3 regions of the Burkholderia sp. BCC1977 genome follow, and region 2 is predicted to be linked to each of the others. Evidence: predicted binding sites of a transcription regulator. Region 2 holds the regulator's gene; each other region holds the start of a gene.
What was found. The regulator FliA, encoded in region 2, starts transcription of late flagellar genes. The targets are predictions, from matches to a motif close to CTAAAGTTTNNNNNNNNNNNGCCGNTA.
Positions count from the first base shown of each region.

Region 1: a site for FliA is predicted at 4,192-4,218, ahead of motA (flagellar motor stator protein MotA). Genes of this name have one in related genera too.
Region 3: a site for FliA is predicted at 4,945-4,971, ahead of U5771_RS28245 (flagellin domain-containing protein). Genes of this name have one in related genera too.

Region 1 covers NZ_CAJPGQ010000044.1:53,919-60,110, reverse strand. Annotated here, with positions in the region: gene cheA (chemotaxis protein CheA) at 1-1,809, opposite strand, end outside; gene U5771_RS28305 (response regulator) at 1,843-2,220, opposite strand; gene motB (flagellar motor protein MotB) at 2,250-3,269, opposite strand; gene motA (flagellar motor stator protein MotA) at 3,283-4,143, opposite strand; gene flhC (flagellar transcriptional regulator FlhC) at 4,322-4,876, opposite strand; gene flhD (flagellar transcriptional regulator FlhD) at 4,971-5,291, opposite strand; gene U5771_RS28280 (glycosyltransferase family 4 protein) at 5,979-6,192, shown strand, end outside.
Region 2 covers NZ_CAJPGQ010000056.1:2,534-8,725, reverse strand. Annotated here, with positions in the region: gene ahcY (adenosylhomocysteinase) at 95-1,513, opposite strand; S-adenosyl-L-homocysteine riboswitch at 1,548-1,676, opposite strand; gene U5771_RS31120 (RNA polymerase sigma factor FliA) at 1,755-2,489, opposite strand; gene U5771_RS31115 (MinD/ParA family protein) at 2,512-3,330, opposite strand; gene flhF (flagellar biosynthesis protein FlhF) at 3,323-5,101, opposite strand; gene flhA (flagellar biosynthesis protein FlhA) at 5,098-6,192, opposite strand, start outside.
Region 3 covers NZ_CAJPGQ010000044.1:42,748-48,939, forward strand. Annotated here, with positions in the region: gene U5771_RS28230 (tetratricopeptide repeat protein) at 1-1,865, shown strand, start outside; gene U5771_RS28235 (flagellar protein FliT) at 2,085-2,381, opposite strand; gene fliD (flagellar filament capping protein FliD) at 2,415-3,833, opposite strand; gene U5771_RS28245 (flagellin domain-containing protein) at 4,028-4,846, opposite strand; gene rpsU (30S ribosomal protein S21) at 5,393-5,605, shown strand; gene U5771_RS28255 (DNA-3-methyladenine glycosylase I) at 6,001-6,192, opposite strand, start outside.

The DNA.
Region 1 (6,192 bases), on a different contig from region 2:
GTCGAGGATCGCCAGCGTGAGCGGCAGCACGATCCGCGTGGTCGTGCCGCGGCCGGCCTGCGACGTGATCTCGACATGGCCGCCCATCGACTGGATGTTGCGCTTCACGACGTCCATCCCGACGCCGCGGCCCGACACGTCGGTCACGGTCTCGGCGGTCGAGAAGCCCGGCGCGAAGATCAGGTTCCACACCTCTTCGTCGCTGATGTTGTCGGACACCTGCATGCCCTGCTTCGCGGCCTTCGCGAGGATCCGCTCGCGGTTCAGGCCCGCGCCGTCGTCGCTGACCTCGATCACGATGTTGCCGCCGTGATGCGCGGCCGACAGCACGAGCTGGCCGACCCCGTCCTTGCCGACGGCGACGCGCTTGTCGACGGTTTCGATCCCGTGGTCGAGGCTGTTGCGCACGAGGTGCGTGAGCGGGTCGATGATCCGCTCGATCAGGCTCTTGTCGAGCTCGGTCGCCTGGCCGAACGTGACCAGCTCGACCTGCTTGCCGAGCTTGCCGGCGAGGTCGCGCACGAGCCGCGGGAAGCGGCTGAACACGTAATCCATCGGCATCATGCGGATCGACATCACCGCTTCCTGCAGGTCGCGCGCGTTGCGCTCGAGCTGCGCCATCCCGTTGAACAGGCGGTCGTGCAGCGCCGGATCGAACGCGCTCGCGGTTTCCGCGAGCATCGCCTGCGTGATCACGAGCTCGCCGACCAGGTTGATCAGCTGGTCGACCTTCTCGACGCCGACGCGGATCGAGCTGCCTTCGGCGCCCGATGCGGCGGCGGCCGGGCGCGGACGCTTGTCGTCGTGGTGCGCGGCCGCCTGGGCAGCCTGCCCGGCGGGTTCGGCGTGCGGTTGCGGTGCCGGTTGCGCGGCGGCGCTCGGCTGCGTCGGTGCTTGCGGTGCGGCGGCGGCGGCCGGGGCGGCCGGGGCGGCACCGGCGGCTTGCGCGAAGACTTCGACCCGCGCGGCCGGTTCCGGTGCGGCGGCCGGTTCGGCGGCGGCCGGCGTGGCGGCAGACTCCGCCGGTGCGGCCGGCGCGGTGCCGCGCGCGATGCGGATCTGGCTGTCGTCGATCACGAAGCAGCACACGGCGACGATGTCGTCGGACGACACGTCCGATTCGAGCCACAGCGTCAGGTCGGCGCCCGCTTCCTCGCGGCCGACGATCCGGCCGAGATTGCCGAGCTCCTCGGTAAGCAGCGCCTGATCCTTCGCGTCGACGCCGACGAGCGTGATCTTCAGGTGCGGGCCGTCCGTGCCGGCGTCGGCCGCCGGATGCGCGGCCGCGACGGCCTGTTCGACCACGTGATCGGGTGCGCGGTCGCTGCCGGCGGCAGCCGGTGCCTGTGCCGGTGCCTGTGCAGCCGCCACGGCGGGCACGGCAGGCGCGACGTCCGCGGCCGCGGGCGCCCCCGCGCCGCTCTCGGCCTTCAGGCGTTCGAGCTTCGCGCAGATCGTCGCGGCAGCCGCCGCGTCCGGTTCCGCGCTCGCGCGATAGTCGACCAGTTGGTCGGACAGCACGTCCTTGGTCTCGAGGAACGCATCGACCATTTCCTTGGTCAGCGTCAGCTCATGGTTGCGCGCGCGGTCGAGCAGCGACTCGAGGATGTGGGTCGTCTCGGTCAGCGCGGAAAAGCCGAAGGTCGCCGCGCCGCCCTTGATCGAATGCGCGGCGCGGAAGATCGCGGCCAGGTCCTCGGGGTCGGGCGAGCCGACGTCGAGGTTCAGCAGCAGCTGCTCCATCTGCGCGAGCAACTCGTCCGCTTCGTCGAAAAAGGTCTGGTAGAACTGCGTGATGTCGAGAGTCATGCCCGGTCACCGGTTGGATTCGTCGCGTTCATGTCAGGAGGCGGTCTGCTCGGACAGCGTCGCGACCAGGTCGACCAGCACGGTCGGGTCGATCGGCTTTTCGATCCAGCCGGTCGCGCCCGCGTCGCGCGCGGCGTCCTTGAAGGCATCGCTGCCTTCGGTTGTCAGTACGAGGATCGGCGTGTCCGCGTACGCGGTCAGCTTGCGCAGCGCCGCGATCACCTCGAGCCCGTTCTTGCGCGGCATGTTCTGGTCGGTCAGCACCAGGTCGTACGGCACGGTCGCCGCCATGTCGAAGCCGGCTTCGCCGTCCGGCGCCACCGTCACGTCGTAGCCGGCCTGCGCAAGCGTCGCCTGCAGCAGCGCACGCATGGTCGCGGAGTCGTCGATGGCGAGAATGGTTCGGATCATGTCTGTCTCGGAATCTGGTCTTGTCGATATCAGGGTTTCGGCACGGCGACGGCGGACGCCGCGAGCGCGGGGCGCACGGCCGGCGCCGCGCCGCCGAGCTGCTGCGCGAGCTGCTGCGAGCCCGCCGCGTCGGCCGACAGCGTCGTGGCCGTGGCGTCGTCGCGCATCAGCGCGTCTTCGGATTTGCGGTTCAGCACGATCACGCTGATCCGGCGGTTTTCCGGATCGAGCGGATCGGCCTTGTTCAGGTTCTGCGTCGACGCGAGGCCGAGCACGCGCAGCACCTTCGCCTCGTCCATGCCGCCCGCGATCAGCTCGCGGCGCGACGCGTTCGCGCGGTCGGCCGACAGCTCCCAGTTGCTGTAGCCGCCTTCGCCGCCCGCGTACGGCACCGCGTCGGTGTGGCCCTGGACGATGATCCGGTTCGGCACGTCGTTCAGCGTCTTGCCGATCTCGCGCAGGATGTCGCGCATGTACGGCTCGACGTGATCGCTCGACATCGCGAACATCGGCCGCTTCTGCGTATCGACGATCTCGATGCGCAGCCCCATCAGCGTCGAATCGATGCGGATCTGCTGCTTGAACTGGCGCAGCGTCGGATTCGCCTCGATCGCCGCCATCAGCTTGATCTGCAGGTCGTGCAGGCGCGCCTGCTCGAGCCGGTCCTGCGCACCCTGCGCCTGCGACCGGGAATTTTCGTCGCCCGCTTTCGCGAGGCGCTCGGCGAGTTGCGTCGTGCCGTCGGTGCGGCGCAGCGTGCCGGCGTCGACGCTCGACAGGTCGCGGCCGCCGCCGTTGATGATGCTGGAATCCTGCGAGCTGCGATCGCCGCTGCCGAACAGCGCGGCCTTCAGCGGCGTGTTGAAGTATTCGGCGATCCCCTTCAGCTGCACCGGCGTGACCGAGCTCAGCAGCCACATCAGCAGGAAGAACGCCATCATCGCGGTCATGAAGTCCGCATACGCGAGCTTCCATGCGCCGCCGTGGTGGCCCTTCTTTTGCGGGGCCACCCGTTTGACGACGATCGCGCGATCCTTGCTCTTGCTCATCGAATGCTCCGCGTCACTTCGCCTTCACGCGGCGCACATGCTCTTCGAGCTCGGTAAACGACGGCCGCTCGGTCGAGAACAGCACCTTGCGGCCGAACTCGACCGCGATCGCCGGCGCATAGCCGTTCAGGCTCGCGAGGATCGTCACCTTGATGCACTGGAACATCTTGGTCGACTCGGCGACGCGCTGCTCCGCGAGGCTCGCGAGCGGCCCGATCAGCCCGTACGACAGCAGGATCCCGAGGAACGTGCCGACCAGCGCCTGCGCGATCATCGCGCCGAGCACCGCGGGCGGCTTGTCGGCCGACGCCATCGTGTGCACGACGCCCATCACGGCCGCGACGATCCCGAATGCCGGCATCGCGTCGCCGACGCGCATCAGCGCGTGCGCGGGGCCTTCGCCTTCGGCGTGGTGCGTTTCGATCTCCTCGTCCATCAGGCTCTCGATCTCGAACGCGTTCATGTTGCCGCCCACCATCAGGCGCAGGTAATCGGTCAGGAATTCGACGATGTGACGATCGGCGAGGATCTTCGGGTATTGCGTGAAGATCGGGCTCTTGTCCGGATCGTCGATGTCGGCCTCGAGCGTCAGCGTGCCTTCCTTGCGCGCCTTCGCGAGCAGGACGTACAGGAGCGCCATCAGTTCCATATAGACGTCCTTGGTGTACTTCGAGCCCTTGAAGAGCGTCGGCAGCACGCGCAGCGTCGCCTTGATGGTCTTCATGCCGTTGCCGAGGATGAACGCGCCGACACCCGCGCCGGCGATCATCAGGATCTCGAGCGGCTGGACCAATGCGCCCAGATGCCCGCCTGCCAGCGCGTAACCGCCGAAGACGGACAACAGCGTCACGAGTGTTCCCACGATAATCAGCACTGCCTGTCCCTCACGAATGACCGGCGGAGAGACCGCCGTTAATCAGGTTTACGGCAGTCGGCAGGAAAACTTTCGCGGCCGCGCCGCGACGGCGCGGCGGTGTTTACCAGCAAGCCCCGGCCGGTTCGCGCGGCGCGCGGCAGCCGTCCGGCTCCCGCTCGGCCCCGCCCGGCGGCGCTCAGGCCGCGGCGGCCGCCAGCTCGGCGCGGGCGGCGGCGGCCTTGCGGGTCTTGCCCGCGCGCGACGGCGGCTGGCACAGGCCGCACACGAAACCTTGATGCGGATCATGCGCATGCGCGACGAAATGGCCGCCGCAGCGCGTGCACGGGGTCATCTGCAGCATCCCCGAGTCGAAGAAGCGCACCAGCGTCCACGCGCGCGTGAGACTCAGCGCGGCCTCGTCGCCGGACAGGTTCACATGCTCCAGATAGAGCCGGTACGCCTTCACGATCGACTGGATCGGCTCGCAGCGGCCGTGATCCTGCATGAACCGGTAGATGTTGTAGAACAGCGACGAGTGGATGTTCGGCTGCCACGTCATGAACCAGTCGGTCGAGAACGGCAGCATCCCCTTCGGCGGCGACGCGCCCTTCAGTTCCTTGTACAGCTTGATCAGGCGGTCGCGCGACAGGCTCGTCTCCGCCTCCAGCAGCTGCAGCCGGGCACCCAGTTCGATCAGTTCGATGGCGAGGGTGATTTCCTTCACCTCGATCACGACGCTTTTGCTTGCCATGGTGAATAACCGTCCGCTTGACGTTGTTCGGATGAGTGGCCAATACGACGCCTGCCGGCGCGGCGCGCCGGGACGAACGCAAGGCGGGGAAGGATCAGCGGACGCTTTCGACCGGCTGGCCGGCCATCAGGATGGCCGAGTGCGCGTGCGTGACGGCATCGCTGCGCCCCTTGTCGGCGAGCGACGACAGCAATGCGTGATCGTCGAAGCGGAAACGGCACAGCATCTGGTTCGACGCGGCGAGCTTCACGGTCTGGGCGAGCGTGAGGTTCGCGAGCACGTCGGCCAGCTCCTGGGAAACTCCCATGCGGAACATGCCCATCGCTTTGTCTTCCCGCAGCAGGCGCTGCGCGAGGAGGAGGTACGACAGGTTGACCTCTTTGATCTCACTGAGCATTTCGCTGGTGGCGCTCATGATTCCCCCGTTAAGAGCTTTTGCTTTGGCCTTTCATTATGAAAACGTTTGCTCGATCGGGCGCCTGCGGACGCGCTGTCGGCACGTTTATAGTCTTACAGGGCGAATTTTGGCCAAACGGCATTTATGCCGGTATCAGCGAAGTGGCGCATGCCACGCCGGATTTGTCTGTAAACCGTGTAGGAATTTTTCCGACAAGGCAGATTGAAAGGGAACAAACGGCGGGGGGAATGGGGCGCGAATGGGGCGCAAATGGGACGCGAATTCGTCGGCGATGCGGTCCCGCATGGGTCGAATCCGGCTGAAGGCCATCCGGCAAGGCTGCCGGAAAGTGAATCGGTAAAAATTATAGTGGTTTTTCACGATAGCGCAACAATAGTTGTGGCCATCTCGCTTTATGATTCCGCACCCTTTTTATCGGGGTTTTCGCGTATTTCATGGTGTAACAAGCCTTAAGTGTTTGAAAAAACACTCGAACCCCTGAAGGCGATATCGATAATGGACTCCAATGGGCAGCGGCAGGAGCCGCGCCGGCCCGCCCCGCAGCTTGCCGCCCGGGGTCCCGCGCATCGCGCCACGGACCCGGCCACGTACCGCAGACAGCGTACGTCGGCGAGTTCCGCAACCCTGCATCGGACCAGCATGCGCACACGAGCGCCCCCTGCTGGTCGACACCGGAGAACGCCCATGCGTATTGCCCAGATCGCGCCGCTTTACGAAGCCGTCCCGCCGAAACTCTACGGCGGCACCGAGCGTGTCGTGTCCTACCTCACCGAGGCGCTCGTCGAGCTCGGCCACGACGTGACGCTGTTCGCCAGCGGCGACTCCGTCACGTCCGCCCGTCTCGAGGCGGCATGGCCGCGCGCACTGCGGCTCGACCCGTCGATTCGCGACTCGATGG
Region 2 (6,192 bases):
GCCCGCGGGCATCACGCGACGGCCGGCCCGGCAGCGTGCCGCCGTACCGCGCACGCCCGATGCGGGGCGCACGCGGCACGGCGGCGGCGGCGCATCAGTAGCGGTAGTGGTTCGGCTTGAACGGGCCGTCCTTCTGCACGCCGATGTACGAAGCCTGCTCGTCCGACAGCACGGACAGGTTCGCGCCGATGCGCGCGAGGTGCAGGCGCGCCACCTTTTCATCGAGATGCTTCGGCAGCACGTACACCTTGTTCTCGTACTCGCCGCCGCGCACGAACAGCTCGATCTGCGCGAGCGTCTGGTTCGCGAACGAGTTCGACATCACGAACGACGGGTGGCCGGTCGCGCAGCCGAGGTTCACGAGGCGGCCTTCGGCCAGCAGGATCACGCGCTTGCCGTCCGGGAAGATGATGTGGTCGACCTGCGGCTTGATGTTTTCCCACTGGTACTGGCGGGTCGACGCGACGTCGATTTCCGAGTCGAAGTGGCCGATGTTGCAGACGATCGCGTTGTGGCGCATCGCCTTCATGTGATCGTGGCCGATCACGTGGTAGTTGCCGGTCGCCGTCACGAAGATGTCGGCCTTGTCGGCCGCGTATTCCATCGTCACGACGCGGTAGCCTTCCATCGCCGCCTGCAGCGCGCAGATCGGATCGATTTCCGTGACCCACACGGTCGCGCCCAGGCCGCGCAGCGATTGCGCGCAGCCCTTGCCCACGTCGCCGTAGCCCGCGACGACCGCGACCTTGCCCGCGATCATCACGTCGGTCGCGCGCTTGATGCCGTCGACGAGCGACTCGCGGCAGCCGTACAGGTTGTCGAACTTCGACTTCGTGACCGAGTCGTTCACGTTGAACGCCGGGAACGGCAGGCGGCCGTCCTTTTCCATCTGGTACAGGCGGTGCACGCCGGTCGTGGTTTCTTCGGTCACGCCCTTGATGTGCGCGAGGCGCGTCGAGTACCAGGTCGGGTCGGCGTCGAGGTGCTTCGCGATCGACTTGTACAGCGCGACTTCTTCCTCGTTGGTCGGCTTCGCGATCACCGAACGGTCCTGCTCGGCCTTCGAGCCGAGGATCAGCAGCAGCGTTGCGTCGCCGCCGTCGTCCAGGATCATGTTCGCGAATTCGCCGTTCGGCCATTCGAAGATGCGGTGCGAGAACTCCCAGTATTCGTCGAGCGACTCGCCCTTGAACGCGAACACCGGCGTGCCGGCTTCGACGATCGCGGCGGCGGCGTGGTCCTGCGTCGAGAAGATGTTGCACGACGCCCAGCGGACATCGGCGCCGAGCGCCTTCAGCGTCTCGATCAGCACGCCGGTCTGGATCGTCATGTGCAGCGAACCGGCAATGCGCGCGCCCTTCAGCGGCTGCTGCGCCTTGTATTCGTCGCGGATCTGCACGAGGCCCGGCATTTCGGTCTCGGCGATGTTCAGTTCCTTGCGGCCCCAGCCGGCAAGCGCCATGTCGGCGACGATGTAATCCTTGGAAGCCTTGGAATCGATAATGGCGTTCATCACGCCCTCCTTTCTAAAAAAGTTCTAGAAATTGGTGACGTGAGCGCCGTTCAGGAAGCGGGGCCGGTGCGGCTACACGCGAAACTCGCGCCGCACGGCTGCTTGGTGAAGCTTTCCGAGCCTGGCGGACGCAGGATGGTCCGTCGCAACGCTCCTCGGAAAACGGGAGGGATTGTAGCAAATCGGCGCGGGAAATGCGCGCCGCGCGGCAGCGGCGGCGCGCGTGGGCGCAATGAAAGGGTCAGTTTTCCGCGCCGACCCACGCCTGTTCGCGCAACCGCGCGCGCAGGCGCGCGACGGCCTGGCTGTGCAGCTGGCACACGCGCGACTCGCTGACCTCGAGCACCGCGCCGATCTCGCGCAGGTTCAGCCCGCGCTCGTAGTACAGCGACATCAGCAGCTTCTCGCGCTCGGGCAACCGGTCGATCGCGTCGACGAGCGCCTCGCGCAGGTGGTCGTCGAGCAGCGCCGACAGCGGATCGGCGTGATCGACGCGATAGCGGTCGAGGAACGGCTCGTCGTCGGCCGCGCGATCGAAATCCTCGTAGTAGATGAGCTGGCTGCCGTGCAGGTCCTGCAGCATCCCCTGGTATTCGTCGAGCGGCATCTTCAGGTGCTGCGCGATCTCGGTCTCGCTCGCCGAGCGGCCGAGCTGCTGCTCGACCTGGTGCACCGCGTACTCGACCTCGCGCGACGTCTTGCGCAGGCTGCGCGGCAGCCAGTCGTTGCTGCGCAGCTCGTCGAGCATCGCGCCGCGGATGCGTTGGGTCGCGTAGGTCTCGAACTGCGCGCCCTGGTCTTCCTTGTAGCGGCCGGCCGCGTCCATCAGGCCGATCATGCCGGCCTGGATCAGGTCGTCGAGATCGACGCTCGCCGGCATCTTCGCGACGAGCTGCAGCCCCAGCCGCCGCACGAGCGGCGCGTATTGCGCGAGCACGTCGGCCTGGGTCATCTTTCCTTGAGCGTTGTACATCATGGCTCTCTCCTTCCGGTGGCGCTCACGCGGCGTGCGCCGCACCCGCCTCGTACGACGGCTTGCCGCCCGCATGCACGGCGCGGCCGGCACCCAGGCTCGGGCGCATCGGCCAGTACAGCAGGTCGGCGGCAATCTGCCGGTAATCGCGCGCGGCGGCCGACGACGGGAACGCGTCGACCGCGCTATGCATCAGGTCGCGCGCATGCTCGACGAGCGGATCCGCGCTCACGCAGCCGGCATCGGCGATCGACACCGTCAGGTAGCGGCTCGCGACGCCCGCGAGGTTGTCGAAGGCGGTCCTCGCGTCGGCGTGGCTGCCGACGTGATTGGTCAGCACGCGGAACTGCGCGATGGCGTGCGCGAAATGCAGGCGCTTCATGCACGCGTACGCTTCGGTGATCGCCTGCGCGGCGACCCGCGTGACGATCAGCACGTCGTGCGCCTCGCGCGCGAGCGCGGAGAACGCGCCGTCGGCACCGAGCTGCGCGTCGACCAGCACGATGTCGGCCTGGCCGTCGATGAAGTCGCTCAGTTGCGTATCGCTGTAGCCGTCGCGCGCGAGCCGCGCGGCCGCGCACAGGCCGAACCCGGCGGCGACGCGCGTGCGTTCGCCGTCGCGCAGCCAGGCGCCCGCGAGCGTCGCCGCGGCCGAGTGCACGTCGGCGCGCTCGTCGACGACGAGCACGTCCTTGCCGAGCGCGGCCAGCGCGGCCGCGACGTTCACCACGGTCGCCGTGCAGCCGACGCCCGCCGGCCCGCCCGTCACCGCGACGATGCGCGACGCGCGCCCGGCCAGCAGGCGCCGCAGCCCTTCGGCCTGGTCGATGATCCGTTTATCCAAATCGCACCTCGTGCAGCTCGGCGGTGGAACGGGCGGTCAGTGCGGAAAGCAGCGTCGGCATGTCCTCGTCCTGCGGCACGAAGGGCGAGCCGTCGCGCGGCACACAGAACGCGCTTTTCAGCAGGAATTTGGTCGACGCGACGTACAGGTTCTCCGGCACCTTCTGGCCGGTCGACACGTAGTGGACCGGCAGCTTGTAGCGGATCACCGTGTCGAGCACGCCGCCGAGGTGGGTCGCCTCGTCGAGCTTGGTCAGGATGCAGCCGGCGAGATCGGGGCACTCGGCCGCGCTGCGGTAAGCCTGCACGACCTCGTTGAGCGTGTCGCCGTGGCTCGTCGCGTTGAGCAGCAGCAGGCGCTGCACCGGCGCGTTCGCGCCGTGCAGCATCGCGATCTGGTCGGACAGCGCGCGGTCGCGCTGGCTCATGCCGATCGTGTCGATCAACACGATGTGCTTGTTGCGCAGCTCGGACAGCGCAAGCTCGAGATCGCCCGCATCCTTCACCGCGTGCACGGGCACGCCGAGGATCTTGCCGAAGATACGCAGCTGCTCGTGGCCGCCGATCCGGTAGCTGTCGGTGGTCAGCAGCGCGACCTTGCTCGCGCCGAAGCGCATCACGCAGCGCGCGGCGAGCTTCGCGGTGGTGGTCGTCTTGCCGACGCCGGTCGGCCCCATCAGCGCGAACACGCCGCCGCGCTCCATCAGCGCCTCTTCGTTCTCGAGCACCGGCAGGTTCGCCGCGAGCACCGACTGCGCCCATTCGGCGGCCTGCTCGAAGGTCTGCGCGCCGTCGCCGGACGGCAGGTTGTCGACCAGCATGCGCACCAGCTGCGCGGAGAAGCCGGCCGAGAACAGGTGCTTGGTCAGCGCGCCGTGCACCGGGCTGCGGCGCTGGCGGTCGTGCCACATCAGGCTGTCGAACTGCTCCTCCATCATCCCGCGCATCGCGCCGAGCTCGTGCATCACGGTGTCGTTGACGATGCTTTCGACGCGCGCCTTCACCGCGTCGGCCACCGCGGCAGCCGCGTCGGCGGACAGGCGCGTGCGTTCGGCTGGCTTCGCGGCGTTCGTTTCACTCTGGCGGGCCGTCGCGGCGGCGGCGGACGGCATCCGGCGTTCGGCGTCGCGCACGATGTCGCGCGCCCACCCGGCCGGCGTCGCGGCTGCGGCGTCCTGCTGCGTGCGGGGGGGCGCTTGCGGCGCGGCCGGGGCGGCCGGGGCGGCCGGCGTGCGGGCGATCAGCGCTTCGCGCTGCTGGGTCAGGCGCTTCGCGTGCTCGACGAGCCACGGCGCGGGTTCGGACGATGCCGCCGGCGTGCCGGCAGCGGGCATCGGCGCAATCGGCGCATTCGGCGCCGGCGATGCCGCCTCCATCGCGTGCGCGTCGGCATCGAAGGCAGCCGGCTCCGCGGCCGGCACCGTCGCTTCGGCACTCGCGCCGAACACCGACGAGAACACGTCCGGAAGCCCACCCTCGCCTGCCGCATACGGATTGACGGCCGGGCGCGCGAGCGCGGCACCCGGGCGCGACACGATGCCCGGCACGGCCGCGGCCGGCACGGATTCCGGCGTGCGCGGCGCGAGGCTGCGCGCCCGGGCCGCGGCCGGCGGCGTGACCGCGGCGAGGTCCGAGTCGGCGAGCGCGACGATTTCGACACTGCCGTCATCGAGCGTGCGGTTCGACAGCACGACGGCGTCGGCGCCCAGTGCCTCGCGCACGAGGCGAAGCGCGTCGCGGCTGGTCGCGCCGGTGAATTTGCGAATGTTCAAGCGGAACCCCCGATGACGTTAACGACTTTGATCGTGCGCGTGTCCGGCACTTCGGCATACGACAGCACTTTCAGTTGCGGCAGGCTGCGGCGCAGGAAACGCGCGAGCATCGCGCGCAGCGCGTGCTGCACCAGCAGCACGGGCGGCAGCCCGAGATTCTGTTGACGCAGCATCGCTTGCTGCGTGCCGGTCAGAAGGTTGTGCGCGAGGCCGGGCTCGAGGCCCGGGTTCGCGCCGGTGGCGAGCGCCTGCGACAGCACGCGCTCGAGATTCGAATCGAGGCCCATCACCTGCATCTCGCCCGCGCCCGGATACCACTGCTGCGTGATCGCGCGGCCGAGCGACAGCCGCACCGCGGCGGTGATCTCGTACGCGTCGCCGCGGCCCGCGTGTTCGGACACGGCCTCGAGGATCGTGCGCATGTCGCGGATCGGCACGCCTTCCTCGAGCAGGTTCTGCAGCACTTTCTGCAGCGTCGTCAGCGAGATCGTCTTCGGCACGAGGTCCTCGACGAGCGACGGCGCATCCTTGCCGGTGCGTTCGACGAGCGCCTGCACTTCCTGGCGGCCGAGCAGTTCGGCCGCGTGCTGGACGATCAGATGGTTCAGGTGCGTCGCGACGACCGTGCTCGCATCGACCACCGTGTAGCCGTACACCTGCGCCTGCTCGCGCATCGCGACGTCGATCCACACGGCCGGCAGCCCGAACGCCGGGTCCTGCGTCACGGCGCCCGGCAGCGCGGCCGTCACCTGGCCCGGGTTGATCGCGAGCCACTGGCCCGGAAACACTTCGCCCGCGCCGATCTCGACGCCCTTCAGCGCGATCCGGTACGCATTCGGCCGCAGCTCGAGGTTGTCGCGGATGTGGATCACCGGCGGCAGGAAGCCGATCTCCTGCGCGAATTTCTTGCGGATGCTCTTGATGCGCTTGAGCAGTTCGCCGTCGCTGTTCTTGTCGACGAGCGGAATCAGCCGGTAGCCGACTTCGAGGCCGAGCGGATCGATCAGTTGCACGTCGTCCCAGGTCGCCTCGTGGCTGTCGCCCGGCAGCGCGGCGGGCGGTGCGATCTCGGTCACGTCGCCGGCCGCCAC
Region 3 (6,192 bases), on a different contig from region 2:
TCGCGCACCAGGGGCTGAGCGCGACGCTGCTCGCGGCCGGTGATCCGCTGGGCGCGATCGAACATGCGCGCGAGGGACTCGATCCGGGCGACGCGAACGCGCATTGCGTGCTCGCAAGGCTGCTGCAGCGCATGAGCAATTTCGACGAGGCGCTCGCGCTGTTCGAGCGGGCGATCGCGATCGACCCCGCGCATGCGCAGGCGTGGGCCTGGCTCGGCGAGCTGCGCAGTCAGCAGGGCGAATATGTGAAAACGCTGCAGCTGTGCCGGCGCGCGATCGAGCTCGATCCCGAACTGGCCGACGCGTACAACTTCCTCGGCTTCGCGTATCACAACCTCAACCTGTTGGCCGCCTCGGAGCTGAGCCACCGGCATGCGATCGACCTGAACCCCGACGATGCCGACGCGCATCACAACCTCGCCGCCGTGCTGTTTCGGCTCGAGAAGCTCGACGAGGCGATGAAGCATTACGAGATCGCGCGGGAACTCGGCATCGATCCGTTGCGGCTCCAGATGACGCTCGGCGACATCCTGTGGGCGAAAGGAGATCTCGCCGGCGCCCTGGACGCGTTCCGCGCGGCGATCCCGCACGACCTGCATCGTGCGTACTCGCGGATGATGTTCAACATGTCGAGCTCGCCCGCATTCAAGCCTGAGGAATGGGTCGCGGAAGCGCGCCGCTACGGCGAACAGCTGTCGCGCGACGCGCAGCCGTTCGAGCACGTCCGCGCGCAGCGCGTCGCGCAGGCGCAGGGGCGGCCGCTGCGCGTCGGCTTCGTATCGGGCGACCTGCGGCAGCACCCGGTCGGCGTCTTCCTGGAAAGCGTGCTCGCGCGGATCGACCGGTCGCGCATCGAGCCGCATGCGTACGTGACCTTCGTCGTCGAGGACGACGTGACCGCACGGCTCAAGCCGAATTTCGCGAGCTGGAAGAAGCTGACCGGCCTGGGACGCGAGGAGTCCGCGGAGGTGATTCGCGACGACGGCATCGACATCCTGATCGACATGGCCGGCCATACCAACTGGAGCGGCCTGCCTATCTTCGCGCACAAGCCCGCGCCGGTGCAGGCGAGCTGGCTCGGCTTCTTCGCGACGACCGGCTGCCGCGAGGTCGACTATTTCATCGGCGACCCGCATACGCTGCCGGCCGGCGAGGCGCATCACTTCACCGAACGGCCGTGGCGGCTGCCGGACAGCTGGCTGTGCTTCACGCCGCCCGCGTACGACGTCGCGGTCGGCCCGCTGCCGATGGCGGCCAATGGCAACTTCACGTTCGGCTGCTTCGGCAAGATGGTCAAGATCAGCGACGAGGTTGTCGCGCTATGGTCGCGCATCCTGCATGCACTGCCGGACGCGCGCCTGCTGCTGAAGGCCCATGAGCTTGGCGCCGGCGACCTCGGTCAGGCGACGCTCGATCGCTTCGCCCGGCATGGCGTTCGCGCGGACCGGCTGATCCTCGAGGGTGGCTCGCCGCGCGCGGAATACTTCGACGCATACAACCGCATCGATATCGCGTTGAGCCCGTTCCCGTACCCGGGCGGCACGACGACCGCCGAAGCGCTGTGGATGGGCGTGCCGGTGCTCGGGATGAAGGGCAGCAGGTTCGTCACGCACATCTGCGAGAGCATGCTGCACGCGGCAGGAATGTCGGAGTGGATCGCGGACGACGAAGCGGCGTACCTCGCGAAGGCGGTCGCGTTCGCGCGCGACTGCGACCGGCTGGCGGCGCTGCGCGCCACCCTGCGCGAGCGCACGCTGGCGTCGCCGCTGTGCGACGCGTCGCGCTTCGCGCGCAACCTCGAGGATGCGCTGCACGGCATGTGGGCCTGCTACGCGGCCGGGGAGACAGCGCCCGGGGACGCGTGACGAGCGGGGGGCGCGCACGGCCGGAAGCGGCGTTTGCACCGACGATCGGCGCGGCGGTCGAGCGAGCGGAGCGGGCGTAGCCGGCGCGATCCGGCTCGCGCCCCACCCACCGGCGAAAAAAAAGCCGCATTGAAGCGGCTCGACGGTACGGCGACAACGGTCCGCTCGACTGGCGGCGTCTTCTGGTTCGAAACTCACGGCGGACTTGACGCCCGGCGGTTACAGCATGCCCGTCTTCTGGTACAGGCGCGCGGCCTTGATGCGCTCCTGGGACTGCGCAAATTCGTCAGCCAGACGGTCATGGTCGGCTTGCGCGTGCTTCGTGATCGACGCGTCGATCGCCATGATCTGCCGCACCCGGTCCAGCGCGTCAGACGTCTGCTCGCCGGACAGGCTCATCAGCAGTGGCGAGCGTTCATCGGCGAGGACCGCGACGCGCACCCAGTCGCGAGCGTCGGCCGCCGACTGCATGGCACGGGTCAGGTCGAAGGCGAGGGACAGCGTGTCGGTCGTCATGGTCAGGTCCGGTCGGTGCGGTGCAGTTGCGGCTTACTTGTTGGTCGCCATCGCGCCGGCGCTGTTCTGGCCGCCGAACAGTTGGGTCAGATACCGCGTGTTGTTCGCCATCTGCGCCATCAGCGAGTTCAGCGCGGTGAACTGCGCGGTGTATTGGGTCGTCAGCTGGTCCGAGTAGCTCTGCAGTTTCGTCGCCTGACTCTGCACGCTCGTCAGATCGGCGTTGATCGCGTTGGTGCGCTGGTCGATCAGGCCGGACGTCTGCGTGTACGTGTTGATCTGCGAGTTGAGCGTCTGCGCGATGCCGTTCGTCTGGTTGAAAATCGCTGCCACCGCCGAACCGTTCGACTTGAGCGCGGTGGTCAGGGCCGCGGTGTCGACCGACATCGTGCCGGTGGACGACACGTTGATGCCGATGCTCCCGAGCGCATAGGTCGTGCCGCCCGTCGTGACGCCGCTGCTGAGCGTCGTCGCGAGCGTATTCGTGATCGTGGTCAGCATCGCGTCGCCGAGCAGCGGGCCGGCGGTCTTCGCCGTCGAGTCGTAGGACGACAGCGATTTCGCCGTGCTCACGAAGCTGGTGTAGGCGGTCGCGAAATTGTTGATCGCGGTCGTCGCCGCAGCCGTGTCCTGCGACAGCGTGATGGTTTGCGTCGTGCCGACGGCGGCTTGCGACAGCGCCAGGGTGACGCCCGTCAGTGCGCTCGAGACGTTGTTCGACGCGCTCGACACCGGCGTACCGTCGATCGTCAACTGCGCATCGGCGGCCGGGATGACCGTCGTGTAGCCCGACGTCAGTTTCGAATTGACGCCCGTGCCCGTGATCGAGATCGTGTTGGCCGCGCCGGTGGCGTTCGACTGCATCACGAGATGCTGGCCGTCCGAGCCGGTGATGACCGACGCGGTAACGCCGGCATTGCCGGATGCGGAATTGATCGACGACGCGATGTCGGACAGCGATGCACCGGCCGCCACGTTGACGTTGAACGCGGGATTGCTGCCGAAGGTGATGCTCAGCGAGCCGGCCGAGATCGTGTCCGTAGACTTCACGCCGGCCGACGACAGCTTGTTGGCAGTCGCGAGTTGGGTGACATTGACCGAATACGAACCGGCCACCGCGCCGCTGCCGCTCGCGATCGTCGTCGCGATACCGGTGCCGCTCGCCGTCGCGGCCAGGCTGCTGAGCGTGCTGCCGTTCGAGAGGCCGGTAAGCGCAGTCTGCAGCGCGGACAGCGCGCTCTTCAGTTGACCGATCGCGGACAGTTGCGTGTTGTCGTTCGTCTGCCGGGTCTGCAGCGTCTGCAATTGCCCGGCCGTCTTCGCGTTCACCAGCGTCGTTACGAGCGTATTGACGTCGAGCGACGAATTGGTCGCACCGCTGATGATGGATTGTCCGGCCTGTGACAGGAGGGTGCTGATGTCCGTGGTGCTGACGGGGGTTGTGGTGGCCATGCCGTTGCTCCGGTCGTCCGCGCAATCAACGAGCGCGATGCGGCGGGGCGCCGCGGTTCAATGCAAAGAGGGAGGCGTGCCTCCCTGGTGGATTCTGATCTGGGCGGTTGCGGCGGCGTCGTAGCAAATGCCGAGGGCGACGCCGCCGTGCCCGGAGGCGGGCGGGCGCGTGGCCCGCCGCGCGTGCTGCTCTATTAGCCGAGGAGCTTCAGGACTTGCTGCGGCAGCGAGTTCGCTTGCGCCAGAACCGAGATGCCTGCTTGCTGCAGCACTTGCGCCTTGCTCAGGTTCGCCGTTTCCGTCGCGAAGTCCGCGTCGGTGATCTGCGCGCGAGCAGCGCTCGTGTTGGTTGCCTGGGTTTGCGTCGTCGAGATCGCAGCCTGGAACGTGTTCTGAGCTGCGCCCAGCGTTGCCTGGAACGTGTTGACGTTCTTCAGTGCCGCGTCGATTGCCGTGATCGCCGACTGTGCGCCCGCCTGGGTGCTGACGTTCACGCTGTTCACGGTCATGCCCGCGCTGTCCCACTTCTGCGTGCCGAAGTCGACGCTGACGACCTGGTTCGCTGCTGCGCCGATCTGGAATGTGACGGTGCTTGCGCCGCCCAGGATGGTCTGGCTGTTGAACGTCGTTTGGTTTGCGACACGGTCGATTTCGCCGATACGCGTCGTGACTTCAGCCTGCAGGTTCGCGCGGGCGCTCGAATCCAGCGAGCCGTCGCCCGACTGAACTGCCAGCGTACGGATACGCTGCAGGTTGTCGATCGTCGATTGCAGCGCGCCGTTGGCGGTCTGGATCATCGAGATGCCGTTGTTCGCGTTTGCAACGCCTTGCGTCAGCGCGTTGATCGCTGCCGTTTGCGACGTCGCGATCGCCAGGCCTGCTGCGTCGTCAGCGGCGGTGTTGATGCGCTTGCCCGACGACAGGCGGTTGATTGCTTGCGACAGCGCGCTTTGCGAGCCCGACAGGTTCGTCTGCGTCGTCAGCGAAAGGATGTTGGTGTTGATGTTCAGCATTTGCTTCCTCGTTTTGGAAAATGCCTGAGTACAGACAGGATCAGGTTCGTTTTCGGCGTTGCGCTTTATCGCGAGTGGCGCTGCCCGCCTTTCCTGGTTGACGGCGGCACCCGGCGAAAACTTTAGAGGGATGTGTGAGGAAATTCGGGACGGAAGCATGCCGATGCCGTGGAGTCCGCGCCCGGTATGGCCGGCAGCGATTTCAGCCGGGTTGCGCGATGGTCTCGATGGACGGCGTGTGCGCCGCGCCGCACGGGGCGGCGAACCGGAGTCGACAAAAGGATAGTTTTGTCTGTGATTTCCTGATATGATGGCGGGCTGAATTGAGATTTTCTGTCAAGCCTGTGCCGACTCGGCATTCTTGCTGGCAGTCAAACGCGGCGCTGCACGCGGCTTGTGAAGCGTACTCGCGGTGCTTTGTGCCTCTCTTTTCCGGCCTCCGAGGCCGTATTTCCGCTCGTTTCGCCTGTTGTGGGGACGCCCGGATGGCCGGTGCGTGGCGCTTGGCCGCTACGTTTTTGACCGTTTAAGCAATTTAGGAACGACATGACGACGATTCTTCTGAAAGAAAACGAGCCGTTCGAAGTGGCGATTCGCCGCTTTCGCCGTGCTATCGAAAAAAATGGCCTGATCGCTGAACTGCGCGAACGCCAGTCCTACGAAAAGCCGACCGCAGTCCGCAAGCGCAAGAAGGCAGCAGCCGTCAAGCGCCTGCACAAGCGCCTGCGCAGCCAGATGCTGCCGAAGAAGCTCCACTAAGAGCGTCTACGGTTCGCCGCGAAACGGCGGAGTGTGCTTCGAAAGAAGCCGCTCCGCCGTTTTGCTTTTCTGGGCTGGAAAAGGTTGTGGATCGTGGCGGAAAGGGAGTCGATCGGTTGGTGGACGGCGGACGGCGGACGGCGGTGGCGGTGGCGGTGGCGATGGCGATGGCGATGGCGATGGCAGTGGCGGCTGTGGCTGTGGCTGCGGCGGTGGTGGCGGCGGTGGTGGCGGCGGTCCGTCTGTGCGGCGGTTCCGGCGGCGGCCAACGAGTTCGGCCGCCGGTGTCTACACGCGGAAATCGCCATCCGCGCTCGAGCTTGCCGTGCGCGGGGCGCCCTGCCGGGGCGCCGATGCTGCAATCTGGCTAGCTGGCTGGCCGGGTTTCGTCGCCGTCAACCCGCTTTGCGGTGCCGCGCCGGCTGCTGCTTGCCGCCGAGCGCCGCGCATTTGGCGTGACACGGGCAACTGGTCTCGTGGTCGTTGACCATCCCGGTTGCCTGCATCAGCGCATAGCAGATCGTCGAGCCGACGAACTTGCAGCCGTATTCCTTCAGTGCCTTGCTGAGCGCATCCGACTGGGCAGT